Pseudovibrio sp. M1P-2-3: one gene and its partner. The protein of the gene in region 1 interacts with the protein of each later gene in a pairwise test. Links are inferred from orthologs where the notes say so. Each region holds a gene or a part of one and is shown in the gene's direction. Other genes may lie near its edges. The genes, in order: gyrA and gyrB.

Region 1 (10,969 bases):
CATAGTCAGCTGCCAGAATGGCATCTTCGTCATGCTCCACCACAATCACGGTGTTTCCAAGGTCGCGCAGGTGTTTGAGGGTTTCAAGCAGACGCTCATTGTCCCGTTGGTGAAGGCCGATGGAGGGCTCGTCCAGTACGTAAAGAACGCCTGTCAGGCCCGAACCGATTTGTGAGGCAAGGCGGATACGCTGGCTTTCACCACCGGAAAGGGTTCCGGAGGAGCGGGACATGGACAGGTATTCAAGCCCCACATCGTTGAGGAACTTCAGGCGCTCGCGAATTTCCTTGAGGATGCGGTAGGCAATTTCCTTCTGCTTTTCAGAAAGGTCTGTCTCGATGGTGCTGAACCACTCCAAAGCCTGCCGAATGGAAAGGGTGGTTATCTCGCCAATGTGCTGGCCGTCGATTTTAACGGCAAGAGCCTCCGGTTTCAGCCTGTATCCTGAACAGGCTTCACAGGCGTGGTCTGACTGGAACCTTGAAAGTTCATCGCGCACCCACTGCGAATCGGTCTCGCGCCAGCGTCGCTCGATATTGCCGATAACCCCTTCAAAAGTTTTCTCGGTTTTATAAGAGCGGTTTCCGTCATTGTATTCAAACTGGACTTTTGTGCGGCCCGTTCCAAACAGAAGGGCTTTCTTGAATTTTTCGGGAAGATCGCGCCATGGCATAGTCATGGACACGTCATAGTGGTTGGCCAGCGCTTCCAGAGTTTGATTGTAATAGGGCGAGGTTGAACCGGTTTTTGCCCACGGTACAACGGCACCGCCGCGCAGGGTGAGGGTTTGGTCCGGAACTACAAGGTCCGGTTCAAAAGCCAGTTTGGTGCCAAGGCCATCACATGTGGGGCAGGCACCGAAAGGGTTGTTGAACGAGAACAGGCGCGGTTCCACTTCCGCAATAGTGAAACCGGAGACCGGGCAGGCAAACTTTTCCGAAAATGTTATTTTTTCAGGAGTATCTGCGCCCTCTTTTAAATCGGCATATTCTGCAACGGCAATTCCCTCAGCCAGTTGCAGGGCGGTTTCGAGAGAATCTGCAAGGCGGCCCGCAATGTCCGAACGAATAACGATACGGTCAACAACCACATCAATATCGTGCTTGAATTTTTTGTCGAGGACAGGCGCATCTGCGATTTCATAGAAGGTTCCATCAATCTTGACGCGCTGGAACCCCTTTTTCATAAGCTCGGCCAGCTCTTTACGGTATTCTCCCTTGCGCCCGCGCACAATAGGGGCAAGCAGGTAGAGCCGGGTGCCTTCTTCCAGATCCAGCAGGCGGTCAACCATCTGGCTGACAGTCTGGCTTTCGATGGGAAGACCTGTTGCAGGCGAGTAGGGAATTCCCACACGGGCAAACAACAGGCGCATATAGTCGTAGATCTCGGTCACCGTACCAACAGTAGAGCGCGGGTTTTTTGATGTGGTTTTCTGTTCAATAGAAATGGCCGGAGACAGGCCGTCGATCTGGTCTACATCTGGCTTCTGCATCATTTCAAGGAATTGGCGGGCGTAAGCGCTCAGGCTTTCCACGTAGCGGCGCTGCCCCTCGGCATAAATCGTATCAAAAGCCAGTGAGGATTTGCCTGATCCGGACAGTCCAGTGATGACGATGAGCTGGTCTCTTGGCAAGTCCACATCGACATTCTTCAAATTATGTTCGCGTGCGCCGCGTACCGAGATCGTCTTCAAAGTTTCACGGGGCGCAGAGCTTTGGAGATTGGGGGCATCAGATGCCTTGGTCATCCGGAATTTCCTTGATTGAGGCAGTCATTCAACACAGGCGTAAGCCACTTTACGGGAAAGGGGCAGGCTGTGAATGCTATGTGAGTCTAAAACCATCTGGAACATATATGGAACATGTTCCGCATTGCAAGCGTAAATAAATGGATTTGCAAGTCCGGAAGTTCTCAGGGTATCGGAAAAGATGTATTGAGAACAAAAAAAGAACATTGTAGGGTGGAACTCGTGCGACCCACTCTCTTATGTGGACAAGATTTGCTCAAAGCGGACGGTGATTTGCCTGTATGCTCCACAATGTTTAGGTTGCCTTTAGTTTTTTAAAGAAGACGTCGAGAGGCGGCCTTCTCACTTCCTAGGAGTTCACGATGGCGGGTAGCGTCAATAAGGTAATATTAGTCGGTAATTTGGGCGCCGACCCCGAAGTTCGCAGAACACAGGACGGCCGTCCGATCGTGAATCTGCGTATTGCAACTTCAGAGAGCTGGAGAGACCGTAACTCAGGTGAACGCCGTGAGCGGACGGAATGGCACCGTGTTGTTGTGTTCAACGAAGGGATTGCAAAGGTTGCCGAGCAATACCTGCGCAAAGGCTCCAAGGTCTATCTGGAAGGGCAGCTTCAAACACGTAAGTGGCAAGACCAGTCCGGTCAGGACAAGTACTCAACAGAGATCGTCTTACAGGGCTTCAACTCCACTTTGACCATGCTGGATGGCCGTAGTGAAGGCGGCACTGCTGGCGGTGGCGGCGGCTTTGGCGGTGGCCAGTCTGGTGGCGACTTCGGCGGTGGTCAGTCTTCCGGCGGCTTTGGCGGCGGTAGTCAAGGCGGCGGTGGCAACTTTGGCGGCGGTAACCAAGGCGGTGGCGGTGCTCCAAGTGGCGGCGGCTTCGGCGGCGGCATGGACGACGAAATTCCGTTCTAGAGAGTATCTTTTTAGTGTGAATTCCGGTTTGATGTATCGGATTGAGAGCACTGCCCTTTTGTAAAGGGCAGTGCTTTTTCTTGTCTTTATATGTGCTTGCCCGTTGGGAGGCAGGTTAATACGCCAACGCTTACCAGGTCCCTTGATTTTCCATGGAAGTCCATGGCTCCTGTTTGGGCAAAGCATTGCCTTTTTGAAGCAGTTCGATGGAAATTCCGTCTGGTGATTTGATAAAAGCCATACGCCCACAACGAGGCGGACGGTTGATGATCACGCCTTTTGACTGCAAATCACTGCAGACTTTGTAGATATCGTCTACCTCATAGGCCAGATGCCCGAAGTTGCGGCCTCCATGATAGTCCTCGCTGTCCCAGTTATATGTGAGCTCAAGAGCGGGGGCAGGCATTTCGTTGGCTGGCATGTCGTCACCGGGTGCTGCAAGGAAGACCAGCGTAAACCGTCCCGCTTCGTGTTCAACGCGGCGCACTTCATACAGTCCGAGTTTGTTGCAGTAAAAATCCAAAGAATCCTCCAGATCCTTTACACGGACCATCGTATGTAAAAAGCGCATATTAATTTTCCTCATGCCTATTTAAATGGCCCCCTGTTGGGGGGGGAGTTGCGACCTGTTGGTGTCACGTGAAGAGGTGCATCGTCACCTGCCAAAAGATAATATCCGTATATGTTGCATGCAGATGTACTGGGAAGCCAATAAATTGAAGCCCACTGATTGCACCCAGTTAAAAGATATTGGTTCGATTACCGTATTTAGTTGTATGATTTACATGATACATACTGGATATAGATATTTAATAGAGGGTAATCGTAAAAATGAGTCGGGGATGACTTAAGTTTTTTCTAATTTTACCCTGTAGCCCAACCTAGCCGATGCTATCCTTTTTTAACTGGAATCAACCAGAGGTGTGCGGCGTAAATCGCCTTTGGTCGAGACTTGATGCGGCGAGAGTATGTGAGGCTTATCCTATGGTCAAAACAACACCTGGGCTGGATTCTATCGATGTGCCGACGGATGAAGTATCCGTAGATGTTCTTGAGGTTGCTGGCACTATTAAATGGTTTGATATTGGAAAGGGATTCGGTTTTATCGAGCCAGAAAACGGAATGTCGGATGTTCTGCTTCATGTGACCTGTTTAAGGCGGGATGGATTTCAGACAGCCTATGAAGGTGCACGTGTTGTTTGCGAAGTTTTAAACCGGCCTCGCGGCTTGCAGGCCATGCGCATACTCTCTATGGACGAAACTACCGCTACACACCCCTCTCAGCTTCCTCCCTCGCGAACGCATGTTCAAGTTATCCCTGAGGGAGATTTTGTTGAGGCCGAGGTTAAATGGTTCAACCGCGTTAAGGGATTCGGTTTTCTCGTTTTGGACGGGGAAGATGAGGATATCTTTATCCATATGGAAACCTTACGCCGCTATGGAATAACAGAGCTTCGCCCCAAGCAAAAAGTACTTGTTCGCTTTGGGAAGGGGCCAAAAGGAAAAATGGCTGCGGAAGTCAAACCGATTGGGAGCGGGAGCCATATTCCTGCATCCCATTAAGAGCGGGCTTCTGCTGTGTGCCAAAAAAATGGCTATGAAGATAATCGTGAAGTCCCTGTTGGTTTTGTGTCTGGCTTTTGTTTGTGTTCCCACACGCGCTGAGAAGACCCCTGAACTTGAGAAACTTGAAATTGAGACGGCACAAGGCACCATTGCCTTTCTTGTGGAAGTTGCCGCGACACCTGAGGCCCGCACACAGGGGCTGATGTTTAGGGAGCATATTCCCGCTGATCAGGGTATGCTTTTCGTATTCCCCAATTCCAGGGAACGAATTTTCTGGATGAAAAATACGCCCACGTCTTTAGATATCCTTTTTATCAATAAGCAAAAGAGGATTGTCTCTATCGCTCGTGATACCATTCCCTATTCAGAGCGACCCATTCTTTCCAACGGAGATGCGCTTTATGTTCTTGAAGTGATTGCCGGGACCAGTCAACTTCGAGGTATTGGCGTGGGAGATCAGGTTATCTTTAATTTCTAAAGGTAATGGGCCAATTCCATTTAAGCCAAGAGTTTGTGGGGAGTGCGCAGGCTTGCCCTGAATTGCTTTTTACGGTTTGATCCAAGTTCTGCTCCCTCAGGTTTGAGAGGTCCCTCATGCTAGTAAATTATCCACGTGATCTAAAGGGGTATGGGCGGGCGACGCCCGATCCAAAATGGCCGAATGATGCAAAAATTGCTCTGCAATTTGTCATAAACTACGAAGAGGGCGGGGAGAATAATATCCTTCACGGGGACCCTGCCTCTGAAGCGTATCTCTCTGAACTTATTGGAGCGGAGCCGTGGCCCAATAAAAGGCATATGAACATGGAGTCCATCTACGAGTATGGCTCACGTGCCGGGTTCTGGCGTCTGTGGCATGTGTTTACCAAACGGCAGCTGTGTCCCACTGTTTTTGGAGTGACGACGGCATTGCAAAAAAATCCAGAAGTTGTTGCGGCTATGAAAGAGGCGGGATGGGAAATTGCTTCCCACGGGTACAAGTGGATTGAGTACAAAGACTTTGCAGTTACCGAAGAGCGGTATCACCTTACTGAGGCAATCCGTTTGCATAAGGAGATCACCGGGGAGCGACCGACCGGATGGTATTTGGGGCGCACTTCGGAAAACACCCGTGACCTTATTATGGAGGAAGGTGGTTTCCTATATGATTCTGATAGCTATGCAGATGATCTACCCTATTGGGTGGAGGGGGCTCAAAAGCCACATCTCGTCATTCCATATACGCTGGACAGCAACGATATGCGCTTTGTAACAGCGCAGGGCTTTAATTCTGGTGACCAATTTTTCACATACCTGAAAGATAGTTTTGATGTGCTCTATGCGGAAGGTTGTGAGGGGCGTGCCAAAATGCTGTCTGTCGGGCTTCATTGCCGTTTAACCGGCAGACCGGGCAGAACAGCGGCATTGCAGCGTTTTCTGGACTATGCGCAGTCCCATGAGGATGTCTGGATTGCGCGACGTGTCGACATTGCCAGACATTGGCACCAGCACCACGCGCCTGATTAAACAAAATAACGCTGGGCGATGCCTAAAGCAGCGAGACGTTCTATTGAATCAGCTCACTGCTTTCAAAGGGGCTTTGAGAGGGCGTTTAGGCGCTCTAAATGGAGTTACGAAGCGAAAGCTTCCTTTCCCAATTCAGGGCGTGTTCGACGATCTGGTGCAGGTCATCGTGCTTGGGCTCCCAGTTCAGCTCACTCAGGATCTTGGTGTTTTTGGCAACAACTTTTGGAGAGTCACCGGCGCGGCGGGGTTTTTCTTGAACAGTGAAGTCAACTTTGGAAACCGACTTTACGGCATCAATCACCTGACGGACTGAATAACCATCCCCGTAACCGCAATTCATGACAATGCTTTTGCCGCCATCGCGAAGGCGCTTCAAGGCGAGGTAATGGGCGCTGGCCAGATCGCTCACGTGGATATAGTCGCGCACACCTGTGCCATCGGGCGTGTCAAAGTCGGTTCCGAAAACGCCTAAATGATCGCGTTTGCCCAGTGAGGCTTCGCAGGCAACTTTGATGAGGTGAGTTGCATTTTTCGTAGACTGACCCGTGCGCCCTTTGGGATCAGCACCCGCCACGTTGAAATAGCGCAGGGCTGTATATCGGAAATCGTGGGCCAGTGAGACATCCCTGAGCATTAGCTCTGTCATGAGCTTGGATGTGCCATAGGGAGACAGCGGAGCGAGTGGCGCATCTTCGTCAACCGGAACTATCTCCGGGTCGCCATACACGGCGGCGGTGGAAGAGAAGATAAACTTGTCAATGCCATTGGAAACGCAGGCTTCGATGAGATTGCGGGATTTGGCTGTGTTGTTGTTGTAGTACTTCAACGGGTCCGATACGGATTCGGGCACGATGATGGAGCCGGCGAAGTGGATCACAGCTTCAACTGTATTTTCAGTGAAAATTTGGTTTAGAAGAGGAATGTCTCCCACATCACCCGTATAGATTTTTGCTTGCGAAGGCAGAGCCCACTCAAAGCCGGTGCTGAAATCGTCCAGAACGATGAGGTTTTCGCCCGCATCTGCCAGAAGCCAGCTCATATGGCTGCCTATATACCCTGCACCACCTGTAACCAATATGGCCATTGTTATATCTCTCTTGGATTATCTTATTTGCTCGTTTTACCCATTTACCTAGTCACAAGCGAACTGTGCAAGGCGAAGTGTGGATGGGTACACGCTGTGCTAGAGAATGCTCAGCTTTTGAAGCGGATACTATCCTGAAAATTGGTTTTTCAACGAGTGTTAAGGCTTTTGGCCATATCCGCTCCAAGTCCTCGTTTAAAAGCTGATATATTCTGGATTTGGGATGGACAAAAGAAAAGGGGCGAAAACCGCCCCTTCCTCAATTTAATTGTTCGCCATCAGACCAGATTAACTGGCGGGTTGCATCTCGATCAGCTGGAAAATACCGTCGGCGACAAACTGGACGGACAGAGCGGCCAGAAGAACACCAAACAGGCGGGTGATGATCATTTGCGCTGTAGGGCCCAGAATGCGTTCCAGCTTGGATGCGGCAAGGAACATAACAAACACTGACAAAAGAACGAGGAACAAAACTGCGACCAATGCAAGCAGGCCCGTCATTCCATCGGCCTGTTGTTCCAGCAAAATAACCGCACTGATGGAAGCCGGGCCAGAAATAAGCGGAATGGCAAGGGGGAAGACCGCCACATGAGACAGGTCATGTGTGTCTGCAACCTTCTCGGCGCTTTCTGCTTTTCGTTTTTGACGTAGTTCAAAAACCATCTCAACGGCAATAATGAACAACAGCAGGCCACCGGCGACACGGAAGGCTGGCTGGGAAATGCCCATAACGCTGAGAACCGAGCTTCCTGCAAAGATGAAAACGATAAGTAGGAAGGCTGAAAGGCCAACAGACTTTATGGCAATAGAGCGCTTTTGAGCAGCTGAAGCCCCCGCAGTAATTGCCAGATACAGCGGAGCAAGCCCTATTGGGTCAATAGTGACAAAGAGCATGGCAAAAGCGTTCGCCACGAATTCGGTCAGCATTATGGTGTTCCGTTCTAATTATATTGTTCGTTAAATGGGGGCTATCAGAACGGCTTTTCCCACACAAGTCTAGTGAAAAAAAGCGCTTGGTATTTGCCCGTCTATTCCCATTTTACCTGTATAAAGGAGTGGATAAACCGCTCCAATAAAAAGTCATTGTGATTTTAAGGGCATAGCGGCCCCGCAGAATTTGGAGTTCCCCTTTGAATCGTATATAACGGTTTGAATTATAAACGAGATTAACGAGAATAAGTTCTTGACAGATCAGGATACAGGCGCACCAAACGGTGGGCTCCCAAGTGACATCCGTCCAGTTTCCATAACCGATGAGATGAAGCGCAGCTACCTTGATTACGCCATGAGCGTGATCGTGAGCCGTGCGTTGCCCGACGTTCGAGACGGATTGAAACCTGTTCATCGTCGCATTTTGTATTCCATGCACGAGAATGGGTATGAATGGAACAAACCCTATCGTAAGTCTGCACGCGTTGTCGGCGATGTGATGGGTAAATACCACCCGCATGGTGACAGCGCGATTTATGATGCGCTTGTGCGTATGGCACAGGATTTCTCCATGCGCCTTCCACTGGTGGACGGGCAGGGGAACTTCGGTTCTGTTGACGGTGATCCGGCAGCGGCAATGCGTTACACCGAGTGTCGTTTGGAAAAAGTAGCTCATACGCAACTTTCCGACATCGACAAGGATACGGTGGACTTTCAGGAAAACTATGATGGCTCCGAGAGTGAGCCTATTGTTTTACCTGCAAAGTATCCAAACCTTCTGGTCAATGGTGCTGGCGGTATTGCTGTTGGCATGGCCACTAATATTCCGCCGCATAATCTGGGGGAAGTGATTGACGGTACGATCGCGATGATCGAGCGCCCGGAGATTAGTCTTCCAGAAATGATGGAGATTATTCCCGGTCCTGATTTCCCCACGGGGGGGCTTATTCTTGGCCGCGCAGGAATTAAGAGTGCCTATGAAAGTGGGCGCGGTTCTGTTGTCATGCGCGGTAAGGTGGATGTTGAAGAAATCCGCGCTGGCCGTGAAGCCCTTATCATCACTGAAATTCCTTATCAGGTAAACAAGGCTTCCATGATCGAGAAGATTGCGGAGCTGGTACGTGAAAAGAGAATTGAAGGCATTTCCGATATCCGCGACGAATCTGATCGCCGTGGTATGCGCGTTGTTATTGAGTTGAAAAGGGACAGTGTTCCGGATGTAATCCTGAACCAGCTCTACCGCTTCTCCCAGTTGCAACAGTCCTTCGGGGCAAACATTGTTGCGCTCAATGGTGGGCGTCCTGAACAGATGCAGCTTATGGACATGCTGCGTGCGTTTATTGCCTTCCGTGAGGAAGTCGTAAACCGCCGCACCAAGTTCTTGCTGAATAAGGCGCGTGACCGTGCCCACGTTCTGGTTGGTCTGGCTGTTGCTGTCGCCAATATCGATGAGGTTATCCACCTTATCCGCTCTGCTCCGGACCCTGCAACAGCCCGCGCGCGCTTGATGGAGCGTAACTGGCCTGCAGACGATATTCTGCCTCTTTTGCAGCTCATTGATGATCCGCGTTACGCAGTTCAGGACGATGGTACCTTCAAGCTCTCTGAAGAGCAGGCCCGTGCAATTCTGGAATTACGTCTGCAGCGTTTGACCGCGATGGGTGCGGAAGAGATTGCAGAAGAACTGGACAAGCTTTCCAAGGAAATCAACGAATACCTTGATATCCTGCGTTCGCGTGAGCGTGTGCTTCAGATCGTTCGTGAAGAACTTGAAGGCGTAAAGTCCGAATTTGCCACACCGCGCCGTACGGAAATCACCGAAGGCGGCGGAGATCTGGATGATGAAGACCTGATTCAGCGTGAAGACATGGTCGTCACATTCTCTCACACCGGTTACATCAAGCGCGTGCCGCTGGACACTTATCGGGCGCAGCGCCGTGGTGGTAAGGGCCGCTCTGGCATGCAAACGAAGGACGAGGATTTCGTTACTCGCTTGATCGTGGCCAACACCCATACGCCGGTTCTGTTCTTCTCCTCTCGTGGTATCGCCTATAAAATGAAGGTGTGGCGTTTGCCACTGTCTAGCCCGCAAGCGCGTGGTAAGGCCTTGATTAATATGCTGCCGCTGGAGCCGGGTGAACAAATCACCAGTATCCTGCCACTTCCTGAGGATGAGGAAACTTGGGCAGATCTGGACGTGATGTTTGCCACAACACGGGGAACCGTGCGCCGGAATAAGCTTTCCGATTTTGCCCAAATCAACAAGAACGGTAAAATCGCCATGAAGCTTGAAGAAGGCGATGGCATCGTGAACGTGATGACCTGTACCGAGGATGACGATGTCTTGCTGACATCTCAGCACGGTCAGTGTATCCGCTTCCAAACCACCGACGTTCGTGTCTTCTCAGGCCGCAATTCTGTTGGTGTGCGCGGTATTAATCTGGCGGAAGGAGATAGCGTGATTTCCATGTCTATCCTGAGCCACTTCGATTGTACTGCGGATGAGCGTACCGCCTATATTAAGCAGTCCCGCTTGATGCGCGGTGAAGCTGATGAGGTGACGGAAAACGGCGATCTGGAATCTGTTGGAGACTTTGAACAGCGCTATATTGAAATGAGCGCCGCAGAGCAGACTATTTTGACGGTTTCCGAAAACGGTTACGGGAAGCGGACGTCATCCTTTGAATACCGCACTACCGGCCGTGGCGGTAAGGGTATCACCGCAATGGCGGTGAACAACCGTAACGGCCAATTGGTTGCCTCGTTCCAGTGTGAAGAAACTGACCAGATCATGCTGGTGACAGACGGCGGTAAACTGATCCGTTGTCCTGTGACTGGCATCCGTGTGGCGGGCCGCTCTACTCAAGGCGTGATTGTGTTCAAAACGGCAGAAGACGAGAAGGTTGTCGGTGTTGAGCGCATTAGTGACCCTGAGGATGAGGCTGAAGACGAGATCGCGGTTGATGAAAACGGTGAAGCTCCTGAAGGTGCTGAGGGAAATGACGAGAGCGAAAGCTAACGTTTGCCGATGATTTAAAAGAAATGCCAGTCTTGAGAGACTGGCATTTTTTATAGGGGGCGAGCTATGCTCTGCCTCAATTGATTAAAGGAAAGACGAAACCTTCTCCTTTAAAAGTAATTGGTCAATACGCTGTGAGGATCTTTGATGAAACGTACTGCAATCTATGCTGGCTCATTTGACCCTATTACAAACGGGCA
Region 2 (10,818 bases), 1.8 Mb from region 1 along the record:
TGCCCGGCCACCTGTGGCCAAGGCTGCACCGTCTCCAACGATGAACGGTAAAGCGTCGGATTCACGCCCGATTCAGGTGAATGATCCAATTGGAATGCGGGCTTCTTCCCCTGTTTCGATGATGGGGAACCGCTCGATTGGCCGCGCGGAAGCTGCAGGCAAAGACGTTCTTGAAGGGGCTGTTCTCGACCCTAAATACAACTTCGAAACCTTTGTTGAGGGCGAATCCAACGTACTTGCGCTTGCGGCAGCTCGTCAGGTGGCAAGTGGCGGCGCAGTTACCTTTAATCCGCTTTACCTTCATGCATCGGTTGGTCTGGGTAAAACCCACTTGATGCAGGCGATTGCAAATCAGGCACGCAATGCAGGACGACGCGTGTTGTACCTGACAGCCGAGCATTTCATGTATCGCTTTGTGGCTGCACTTCAGGCGCAGTCTGCAATGAACTTCAAGGAAACCTTGCGTTCAATCGACCTTCTGCTGATTGATGATATGCAGTTTCTTCATGGGAAGCAGATCCAGCAGGAATTCTGTCACACCTTGAACGCCCTTATTGATGGTGCGCGCCAGGTTGTTGTGGCAGCGGACCGGGCACCAGCTGATCTGGAAAGCCTTGATGACCGCGTACGCTCCCGTCTTGCTGGCGGCCTCGTGGTAAACATTTCCGAGCCGGACTTTGGCTTGCGCAGAGCGATTATTGAAGATCGTATGCGCAACCAGCAGCGCAACTATCCAAACTTTGCCGTGCCTGATTCTGTGCTGGACTATGTGGCTCGTAACGTCACATCCTCAGGCCGCGACCTGGAAGGGGCGTTGAACCGTCTTGTTGCCCATAACCAGCTGACAAACTCACCGGTAACACTGGATATGGCTGAGATCACGCTTCGTGACCTCATCAGAACAGCTGAGCCGCGCCGTGTGAAGATTGAAGACATTCAGCGGGTTGTTTCCAAGCACTACAACGTTTCCAAAGCCGACTTACTGTCAGCGCGCCGTACACGGACAATCGTTCGTCCGCGTCAGATTGCCATGTATCTGGCCAAGATGATGACCCCGCGTTCACTGCCGGAAATCGGTCGTCGTTTCGGAAATCGTGACCACACCACAGTGCTGCACGCTGTTCGTAAAATCGAGGAGCTGCAAAAGGCAGATAACGGGTTGGCGCAGGAGCTGGAACTGCTCAAGCGCATGCTGGACGCCTAAATACAGGTTCGTTTCGAGCAGTTTACCCGGCTTACATGTATATTTCAGTGATTATCGGGGCGCTCTTAGGAGCGCCCTCTTGCTTTTTTGTCTCTCTCAGGGCAGTTTCTTTACCCCTCCTTTTGAGGAAAAGAAGATTTGCAGCTGTTTCAGCTGCCCAGAAGAACGGACGGATCGCATGAAGGCGACACTTGAGCGGACCGAGCTCCTGAAGTCATTAGCGCACGTACACCGTGTTGTTGAACGACGAAACACGATTCCGATCCTCTCAAACGTCATGCTGCAAGCAGAAGGTGGCGACCTGAAGCTTAAGGCGACTGATTTGGATCTTGAAGTCACCGAAACAATTTCAGCTGTTGTTGAGACACCGGGGGCAACCACTGTTCCTGCCCATATGATTTACGAGATTACCCGTAAATTGCCGGAGGGCTCGCAGGTTGTTCTGGAAACTTCCGAGGATAACAGCACGATGGAAATTCGTGCGGGTCGTTCCAAGTTTTCGCTTCAGATTCTGCCGGTTACGGACTTCCCTGACCTCACTGCCGGTGAGTTCTCCAACAGCTTCAAGACAACTGCGGGCAACATCCGCAGGCTGACCGATTGCACTCAGTTTGCAATTTCGACAGAAGAGACGCGCTATTACCTGAATGGTATTTATATGCATACCATTGAAAATGGTGAGGGTCTTCAGTTCCGCGCTGTTGCAACCGATGGACACCGCTTGGCGCAGGCCGAAATGCCGTCCCCTGAAGGGGCACAGGGCATGCCGGGTATTATTGTACCGCGCAAGACTGTTGGTGAAATCCAGAAGCTCTTTGAAGATCCGGAAGCTGAAGTCCAGGTGGAAATTTCGGAGACGAAAATCCGCTTTACCATTGGTTCTGTGGTGCTTACCTCCAAGCTCATTGATGGCAGCTTCCCAGATTATGACCGCGTTATTCCTAAGAATAACGATAAGGAACTTCTGGTGGACCGCGACGTTTTCAAGGCAGCCGTTGACCGTGTGTCAACCATTGCTTCCGAGCGTGGCCGCGCTGTGAAACTGTCACTTTCCGAAGGCAAGCTTGTGTTGACCGTGACGAACCCGGATTCGGGTACTGCAACGGAAGAGCTGGCGGTTGAGTACGATTCTGATGATATGGAAATCGGCTTTAACTCCAAGTACCTGCTTGATATTGCTGCGCAGCTGGAATCTGATGGCGCTTTGTTCCGCTTAGCTGATTCCGGTTCACCGACCCTTGTTCAGGAAAGCGGTGAAACCGATGCTCTTTATGTATTGATGCCAATGCGCGTTTAAATTTCGTGCGGGCCGGATGCGGCCCGCATTTTCCTGCTTGATGGTGCGAGATACCTTCGGCTGTCGGATAATTTAAAAAACAGCAATGAGCTTTGCCATGCTCACGAGCATTTCTCTGACAGATTTTAGAAATTACAAGTCCGCATCGGTTTCCCTAAACAGCAATATGGTGGCGTTTACCGGCAGTAACGGGGCCGGAAAAACCAATATTCTCGAAGCAATTTCCCTGCTTACCGTTGGCCGCGGTATTCGCCGTGCCAATCTTGCGGATATGGCGCGGGCAGATGGTGCGGGAAGCTGGGCCGTCAGCGCGTTACTCAGCGGTGAGTATGGAGATACCCGCATGGGAACGGGCTATTCAGCCTCAGAGCCTTCCCGAAAACTTCGCATTGAAGGGGAGGATATGCGAAGTTCCGAGAGTTTGCTGGAGTACCTGCGCATTATCTGGCTCATTCCCAGTATGGACAGCCTGTTTACAGGATCTGCAGGGGACAGGCGCAAGTTTCTGGATCGTCTTGTGCTTTCTCTCCATCCTTCCCATGGGCGTATGGTCTCCAATTTCGAGCGGGCTTTGCGTCAACGCAATCGCCTATTGCAAGATGGTGGTGATAGCTACTTTCTGGATGCAATTGAAGCGCAGGTGGCAGAGCTGGGAACCGCTGTTTCTCTGGCGCGGCGGGAGACAGTCAGCCTTCTTGCGCATAAGATTGGCGAGCAAGTAAGTTTGGGCCTGCCTTTCCCTCAAGCCGAGATTGGCCTGCAGGGCAGCTTTGAGGACCTCACTGACGCGATGGCAGCGTCTGACTGTGAGGACTGCTTTAAGGATCTCTTAAAGAGTGGCCGAATGCGGGACAAAGCTTCGGGCCGCACGCTGGACGGGCCTCACCGCTCCGATCTGGATGTGGTACATGCTGATAAAGGGCTACCTGCTGCCATTGCCTCCACTGGAGAGCAAAAGGCGCTCTTGATCGGCCTCATTCTGGCACATGCGGATTTGACGAAGGCTGTGTCTGGCCTCTCTCCTGTGCTTTTGCTGGATGAAGTGGCAGCACACCTTGACCCGAACCGGCGGGAAGCCCTGTTCTCCCGGTTGAATGTTATGGGCGGGCAAGTCTTTATGACAGGTACCGACGCTATGTTGTTTAATGCGCTGCCGCCGGATGCGCAAATATTTGAAGTGAGCGATGCCTGTGTCTCACTAAAACAGATGTAAACTGGGATCGTACTATGGATTTGTCTGCCCTCCTGTTTTTCGCCGCAACCCTGCTTATGGCCGCTTTGACGCCGGGACCGGGTATAACGGCTCTTGTTGTGAGGGTTTTAGGCTCTGGCAAGCGTGGTGCACTGGGTTTTTGTCTGGGCATGATAACCGGCGATATGCTTTGGTTATCTTGTGCGGTACTGGGCTTGGCGGCGCTGATCTCTTCTATGGCCTTTGCGTTCACTTTGATGAAGTATCTGGGCGCTGCCTATCTGGTTTATATTGCCTGGAAAATGTGGAACTCCGAAGCTGTTGTGCTCAATGCAGGCGGAGAAATGCAGGACAAGGCAATGTCTTCTTGGGCCTCTTATGTGTCTGGTCTCCTGCTCACTTTGGGCAATCCAAAAGTTGTTGTGTTTTATGTGGCCCTTCTTCCCAATATTGTACCGTTAGAACAGATCTCGTGGGTGGGGTATGTAGAGCTGCTCGCCATCGTGTGGAGCGTGCTGATTCTGGTGTTTTCTTCCTACGTTTTAATGGGGCTGCGAGCCCGTAGGCTGATTACTTCCCCCAAGGTTATGAAGCGGGTGAATAAAGGCGCTGGTGTGGTGATGATGGGCGTTGCGGGAACCATTGTGACGCGCTAGCCCAGCTCACGGCAGACATTCAAGTTTATCCAATGTTTCTCTAGGCTTAAAAGCGGTCTGAACCCTCTGGTTGGTTGCGCCTTGCCATTTAATATTTATAACTTACCTATTGGTCTTTAAACCTAAATAAAGTGATTCGGATGAGCGATACATCAACCCCTGAAACGAGCATACCTGAACAGACGAATGGCGCAGGCGAATATGGCGCTGACTCCATCAAGGTGTTGAAGGGCCTCGATGCTGTTCGCAAACGTCCGGGCATGTATATTGGTGATACGGATGACGGTTCCGGCCTGCATCACATGGTCTACGAGGTGGTTGATAACGCCATCGATGAAGCCCTTGCCGGTCATGCAGATCATGTGACAGTGACCTTGAACGCCGAAGGTTCGGTGACTGTGACCGATAATGGCCGCGGTATTCCTGTTGACCTGCACCCCGAAGAGGGCATCTCTGCGGCAGAGGTTATCATGACCCAGCTGCATGCGGGTGGTAAGTTCGACAGTAACTCCTATAAGGTTTCTGGTGGTTTGCACGGTGTGGGTGTGTCTGTGGTGAACGCGCTCTCCACCACGCTGGACCTGCGTATTTTCCGCTCCGATAAAGAGCACTTCATCCGTTTCCGCCACGGTGAAGCTGAAGCGCCACTTAAAGCGGTTGGGGATGCGCCGGGTAAATCGGGTACGGAAGTGACTTTCATGCCGTCTCCCGAGACCTTCACAAAAACCGATTTCGACTATGACACCCTTGAGCACCGACTGCGTGAACTTGCGTTCCTCAACTCTGGTGCCCGTATCATTTTGACCGACAACCGCGGTGTGGAGCCAAAGACGGAAGAGCTTTACTATGAGGGCGGTCTGGAAGCGTTTGTGCGCTACCTTGACCGGGCCAAGCATCCGTTGATTGAAAATCCGGTCACCATGATCGCCGAAAAAGACGGTATTACTGTTGAAGTGGCCATGTGGTGGAACAGCAGCTACCACGAGCAGGTTCTTTGCTTCACCAACAACATCCCGCAGCGTGATGGTGGTACACACTTGGCTGGCCTCAGAGCCGCGTTGACCCGCCAGATTACCGGCTATGCCGACAGCTCCGGCTTGCTGAAACGTGAGAAAGTAAACCCGACAGGTGAAGATTGCCGCGAAGGCTTGAGCTGTGTTCTTTCCGTTAAGGTTCCAGATCCAAAGTTCTCTTCCCAGACAAAAGACAAGCTGGTTTCTTCCGAGGTGCGCCCGGTTGTTGAGAGCCTTGTGAGTGAAGCGCTTTCCTCTTGGCTGGAAGAAAATCCGGCTCCAGCCAAGAGCATTGTCTCGAAAGTTGTCGAAGCGGCAAGTGCCCGCGAAGCCGCCCGTAAGGCGAGGGAATTGACCCGCCGCAAAGGGGCGCTAGACGTGGCGTCGCTGCCCGGTAAACTGGCGGATTGTCAGGAGCGTGATGCTTCCAAAGCCGAACTCTTCATAGTGGAGGGTGATTCAGCGGGTGGATCTGCCAAACAGGGCCGTGATCGTGGCAACCAAGCCGTGCTGCCACTGCGTGGTAAGATTTTGAACGTTGAGCGTGCGCGCTTTGACAAGATGATCTCTTCGCAGGAGATCGGAACTTTGATTACCGCTCTGGGAACAGGGATCGGAAACGAAGAGTTTAACGCGGAAAAGCTGCGGTATCATAAAATCATCATCATGACCGATGCGGATGTGGATGGTGCACACATTCGTACACTGTTGCTGACCTTCTTCTTCCGCCAAATGCCGGAGCTGATTGAAAACGGCTACGTTTATATTGCTCAGCCACCGCTTTACAAAGTGAAGCGCGGCCAATCCGAGCAGTACTTGAAAGACGAACAAGCCCTGCAGGAGTACCTGATTAAGGGTGGTTTGGATGAAACCACGCTTACGCTCGCCAATGGCGAAATGCGTTCTGGTGAGGATCTGCGTACGTTGGCAGAAAGCGCGCGGGATGTAACAGCTATTCTGGATGGTCTGCACGCCCGTTATGACCGCGGTGTTGTGGAACAGGCGGCAATCGCCGGAGCTCTGAACCCTGATACCTTGCATGATCGGGAAAAGGCGAAAGAAGCAGCGGCTTATATCGCCCGCCGTCTTGATATCCTTGCCGATGAATTCGAGCGGGGCTGGGAAGGCGAGGCAACCGAAGATGGGGATCTGGTCTTTACCCGTATTGTGCGCGGCGTGAAAGAAGTGGCGACTATTGATGCAGCGCTATTGGGTTCTGCTGATGCGCGGCGCCTGAACTCTCATTTTGACTACCTCAATGAAGTCTTCAAGAAGGCTTGTGTCTTCTCCCGCCGTGATAAATCTGCAGAAATTCGCGGACCTCAAGCTCTTATGAACGCTATTTATGCCCAAGGGCGGCGCGGAATTTCCATGCAGCGCTATAAAGGTCTGGGGGAAATGAACCCTGAGCAACTTTGGGAAACCACACTGGATCCGAATGTTCGCTCTCTCCTTCAGGTGAGGGTAAAAGAGGCAGATGCTGCCGATGATATCTTTACCAAACTGATGGGCGATGAAGTTGAACCGCGCCGCGACTTTATCCAGACCAACGCACTGGCTGTGGCAAATCTGGACGTATAGCCGAAATAACGAAACCTATTAAAAATGCCCGAACAAGAATACTTGTTCGGGCATTTTTTATTGGATCAGGCGCTTTCGTTTAGCTGAAGTGGCTCTGTGGGCGCTAGTCTCCCAAGGTCGGGGTCCCATTTATCAATAAGAACTTCAATGTGATCAAAAGCTGCTTTGGAGGCCTGTTCAGGACTTCCTTTCCGGCAGACTTCCAAAAGGTCATTGTGTAATTCCAAGATCTCCTGGGGGTCTAAGGGGCGTTCACGGGTTCCAAAAGAGAACCTATGAATATGCAGGTTGCAGCGGTCCAGAATTGGAGCAAGACCATTGTAGCCCGATGCTGCAAAAAGAACCCTATGGAAAAAACGGTCATAGTCACTACAAGTGTAGGTGTCGCCCTCCTGAGCTGTTTCATGCATGACTTCAATAACTTTTTTAAGAAGCTCGTATGCGTCATCATTCAATCTGGAGGCAATGACGCCTGTGGCCATCATTTCCAATTGTTTTCGAATGGCAACCATTTGCCGGATTTCTGGCAAAATGAGCTCTGAGACCTGTGTTCCCTTATAATCGTGACGTATGACAAAGCCGATTTGCTCTAGACGAATAAGGGCTTCACGAATGGTTCCTTGGGCGCAATTAAATTCGAATGCAAGCTGTTGCTCTCCCAAGCTTTGACCGGGAGGAATGACCCCCATGACAACTTGCCGCTTCAGGCTGAAATAAACTGTATCACTTTTGCGGAGTTTAGGCTGTTTCTTCAGATTCAGGCCAAATTTCTGCTCCAAGTCAACATCTGCGCCTATCAGGCGCGTATAGTCTATTGAACATGGTGTGTTGCTGAGCATTTTGTTAACCGTTATATTATGTTAGTTTTAAACATACCAGAATACTTACTTTAAGTAGATTTGGGAAGGTTTAATTAACTATACTTATAATTAATATGAAATTGTTAAAAACTATCCCGTTATTTGCATTGTTTAAAACAATAGTTAATTTTGACTGTTGCGTAGAGTTTTCTAAATGGGTTTCTCTTTAAACTACTACTAAATATTAAAGATACCTATTTGACTAGGTTAATGTATTGTATTGATATGTTGAGTAAGTGCGTAGTATTTGTAAGTATACTAATTAGTGTTTATATGAATTCTACGTAGACTGGATATTAACCTAATGAATATTATCTATTCATCTAGATTTTTGTTGGTATTTATTCTTATTGCTATAGGTAGTTATTGCAATATTGGATTCTATATGGCGCAAGCTCTTACGCTTCACGAAGCAATTCAGGAAACAATTGCCACAGAACCGGATATTCTCGCTTCCGAGGAAAACCGGGAAGCGACTGAGTTTGAACTCAGACAAGCTCGAGGGCTTTATCTGCCCAGTATTGATGTTGAATCTGGTGTTGGTGTGCGCAGACTAGATAACGATTCAAGGAGATTGTTGGGAGAGCATGGGCACGCTCTGTTTCCAAGAGATGTTGCGGTCTTTGTCCGTCAGGACATTTTCGATGGCTTTGGACGGGCGGCAGAAGTTGAACGGCAAGCCTCCCGCGTGGATAGCGCCTCTTTCCGAGTCTATGAGCGTTCGGAGTTTATTGGACTACAGGTTACACGGGAATATATCGAAGTTCTTTTACAAGAGGCAATTATTGTCGAGGCACAAAAGAACATCGATTTTCATCGAGATATTTTGGGGGACATACGCGAAGGTACCAAAAGTGGAACTTTGACGAGTGCTGATCTGGAGCAAGGTATTGAGAGGCTTTTGGCCGCAGAAAGCCGCATGATTCAAGCTCAGGAAGGAAGGGCGCTTGCTCTGGTACGCCTGCAAAGGTATGTGGGCAAACCGGTGAACAAAGTATCTGCATTGGGGACACTTGGCAGCTTTATCCCAACGTCCCAACCTCAGGCCGTAGCTCTTGCACGCACACACAATCCGCAAATTCAAATTGCGGCAGCGGAAGTTGATGTCGTTGCTGCGGAGTTGAAGGCGGCGAAATCACCTTTTTACCCAAGGCTTGGCGTTGAAGGCAGCGCGCGAACCGGCGAGGAAATTGATGGCGATGATGAGCGCACAACGGATCTGCAAGTTCGGTTGACAATGACTTGGAATATCTACCGTGGCGGGATTGATAGTGCGGATGTACAGGAACAAATTCGCCGGCTTGGTGAGGCAGAAATGCTTCGTGATGTACGTGTCAGGGAAGTGGAAGAAGCTGTGCGGTCAGCTTGGGTAACCCGCACACAACAGCGGGTTCTGGAAAGAAAGCTTAAAGAGCAGGCACGGGCCAACAATCAGGTTGTAACGTCCTATCGGGAACAGTTTAGAATCGGCCTTCGCTCACTTCTTGACCTTTTAGACGCTCAAAATACGCGCTTTAATACCAATGTGCTTGTGCACTCGGCGAACTATTCTGCGGTTTTTGCTGATTATCAGGTCGTTGCGGCTACTGGAAGATTGTTAAATGCCGTTCGCACGGCCTATCCACCCCAAGCGGAAGCTTACGCGCGTGTGGAGGCGAAAGTTCCTCCTTTACCTAAACCTAAGGATCTTGTCCGAAAGGACCCCAATCGTGGGCGCATTGATATTTTGGGTGTTAATTTAGAGTAGACTAAATGGAGTGCTAATGCCGTTCTCGCAAGATATTGGGGAAGTATTTAACTATGGTAAGGCCTCCACAAAGGACAGATCTACACCTCCGTCATGGTGATATCAGCGAGGACCATCCGGATCCTCTCGTCTCATGCCTGCAAGTGGTTGCGACCCAATTTAATCGCCCAACCTCACTCACAGTCCTCACCGCCGGCCTTCCTCACGACCATGAACAATTTACGCCAGAGCTGATTGTTCGCTCAGCCAAACGGATCGAGCTGGAAGCTTCGGTGAAAACGGGGAAACTCTCCAAGCTTGGTCCCTTTACCCTGCCTCTTATCATTTACTTGAAGAAGTTGGGGCCTGTGGTGCTTCTGGGAAGAGAGGCAGAAGGGCTATTTGATGTCCAGATCCCCGGAGAAAGCGAACCCACCGTCATAGCTGAAACTGATTTGGAAGCTGATTATGGAGGTTGGATTATTATATTTACCGCCCCGCAGGACAAAAGGCTTAAGGGAGCAGCAGGCAAACAACAGAAGAAGGAGGATGACTGGTTCTGGGAACCTTTGATGGCCTACTGGAAAAGTATGGTGCAGGTGATCCTTGCTGCGTGCTTTATCAATATTCTGGCATTGGCTTCTCCCCTGTTTGTGATGAATGTCTATGATCGGGTCTTGCCAAATGAGGCCATTGCCAGCCTTTGGGTTTTGGCCATCGGCCTGTCATTGGCGTTTATCTTTGACTTCCTGCTAAAAGTCTCGCGGGCTTCACTTATCGATTATGTTGGGCGACGGCTGGATCACCATATTTCCACGGCACTTTTTGAGAAGGTTTTGAATATCCGGCTGCAGGAGCGCCCCGAATCTACCGGAGTTTTTGCCAACCACGTTTCCCAGTATGAGTATATTCGCGAGTTTTTCACCTCCAGTACCCTGTCGTTGATTGTAGATGTCTTCTTTTTATTCCTCTTTTTGTTGGTCATATATTTTCTAGGTAGCTGGATGGTTGTTGTTCCTGCAATCGCAGTGGTTTTGGTGATTGTCTCTTCATTTATCCTGCAAACCATTGTTTCCCGTTATCTGGAACGCGCTCAAACAGATACGGCGCAGCGGCATGGGCTTCTGGTTGAGAGCGTCAATGCAATGGAAACAGTGAAAAGCTTGCGTGCCGAAGGCTACTTTTTAGCAAAGTGGGAGCGCTTTATTGCAGAAGGCAGCCGGACGCAGGCTCAGGTGAAGGCCTACAGCAATCTGGCGATAACGCTGGCCCAGTTTCTGCAGCAGATG

Evidence for each region.
Region 2: the proteins of gyrA (region 1) and gyrB interact in binary tests that used the Escherichia coli proteins (3 or more experiments, as listed by UniProt). The link is inferred for Pseudovibrio sp. M1P-2-3 from one-to-one orthologs.

Annotation. Positions count from the first base shown.
Region 1 is NZ_JARRCW010000001.1:1,778,938-1,789,906, forward strand. What follows is about bases 7,771-10,969. They hold gyrA (DNA gyrase subunit A), read left to right. Parts: upstream 7,771-8,078; coding sequence 8,079-10,769; downstream 10,770-10,969. Other genes in these bases: coaD (pantetheine-phosphate adenylyltransferase), read left to right, coding at 10,917-10,969. Outside these bases: excinuclease ABC subunit UvrA, read right to left, coding at 1-1,747; P6574_RS08105 (single-stranded DNA-binding protein), read left to right, coding at 2,110-2,664; P6574_RS08110 (lactoylglutathione lyase), read right to left, coding at 2,795-3,235; P6574_RS08115 (cold-shock protein), read left to right, coding at 3,649-4,227; P6574_RS08120 (DUF192 domain-containing protein), read left to right, coding at 4,256-4,708; allantoinase PuuE, read left to right, coding at 4,825-5,736; UDP-glucose 4-epimerase GalE, read right to left, coding at 5,831-6,820; P6574_RS08135 (MarC family protein), read right to left, coding at 7,109-7,747. UniProt on the Escherichia coli protein: A type II topoisomerase that negatively supercoils closed circular double-stranded (ds) DNA in an ATP-dependent manner to maintain chromosomes in an underwound state.
Region 2 is NZ_JARRCW010000001.1:267-11,084, forward strand. The notes cover bases 4,169-7,216. They hold gyrB (DNA topoisomerase (ATP-hydrolyzing) subunit B), read left to right. Parts: upstream 4,169-4,489; coding sequence 4,490-6,943; downstream 6,944-7,216. Other genes in these bases: P6574_RS00020 (LysE family translocator), read left to right, coding at 4,169-4,349; P6574_RS00030 (GntR family transcriptional regulator), read right to left, coding at 7,009-7,216. In the rest of the region: dnaN (DNA polymerase III subunit beta), read left to right, coding at 1,383-2,501; DNA replication/repair protein RecF, read left to right, coding at 2,599-3,714; more of P6574_RS00020, read left to right, coding at 3,729-4,168; more of P6574_RS00030, read right to left, coding at 7,217-7,782; P6574_RS00035 (TolC family protein), read left to right, coding at 8,189-9,550; P6574_RS00040 (type I secretion system permease/ATPase), read left to right, coding at 9,604-10,818. UniProt on the Escherichia coli protein: DNA gyrase negatively supercoils closed circular double-stranded DNA in an ATP-dependent manner to maintain chromosomes in an underwound state.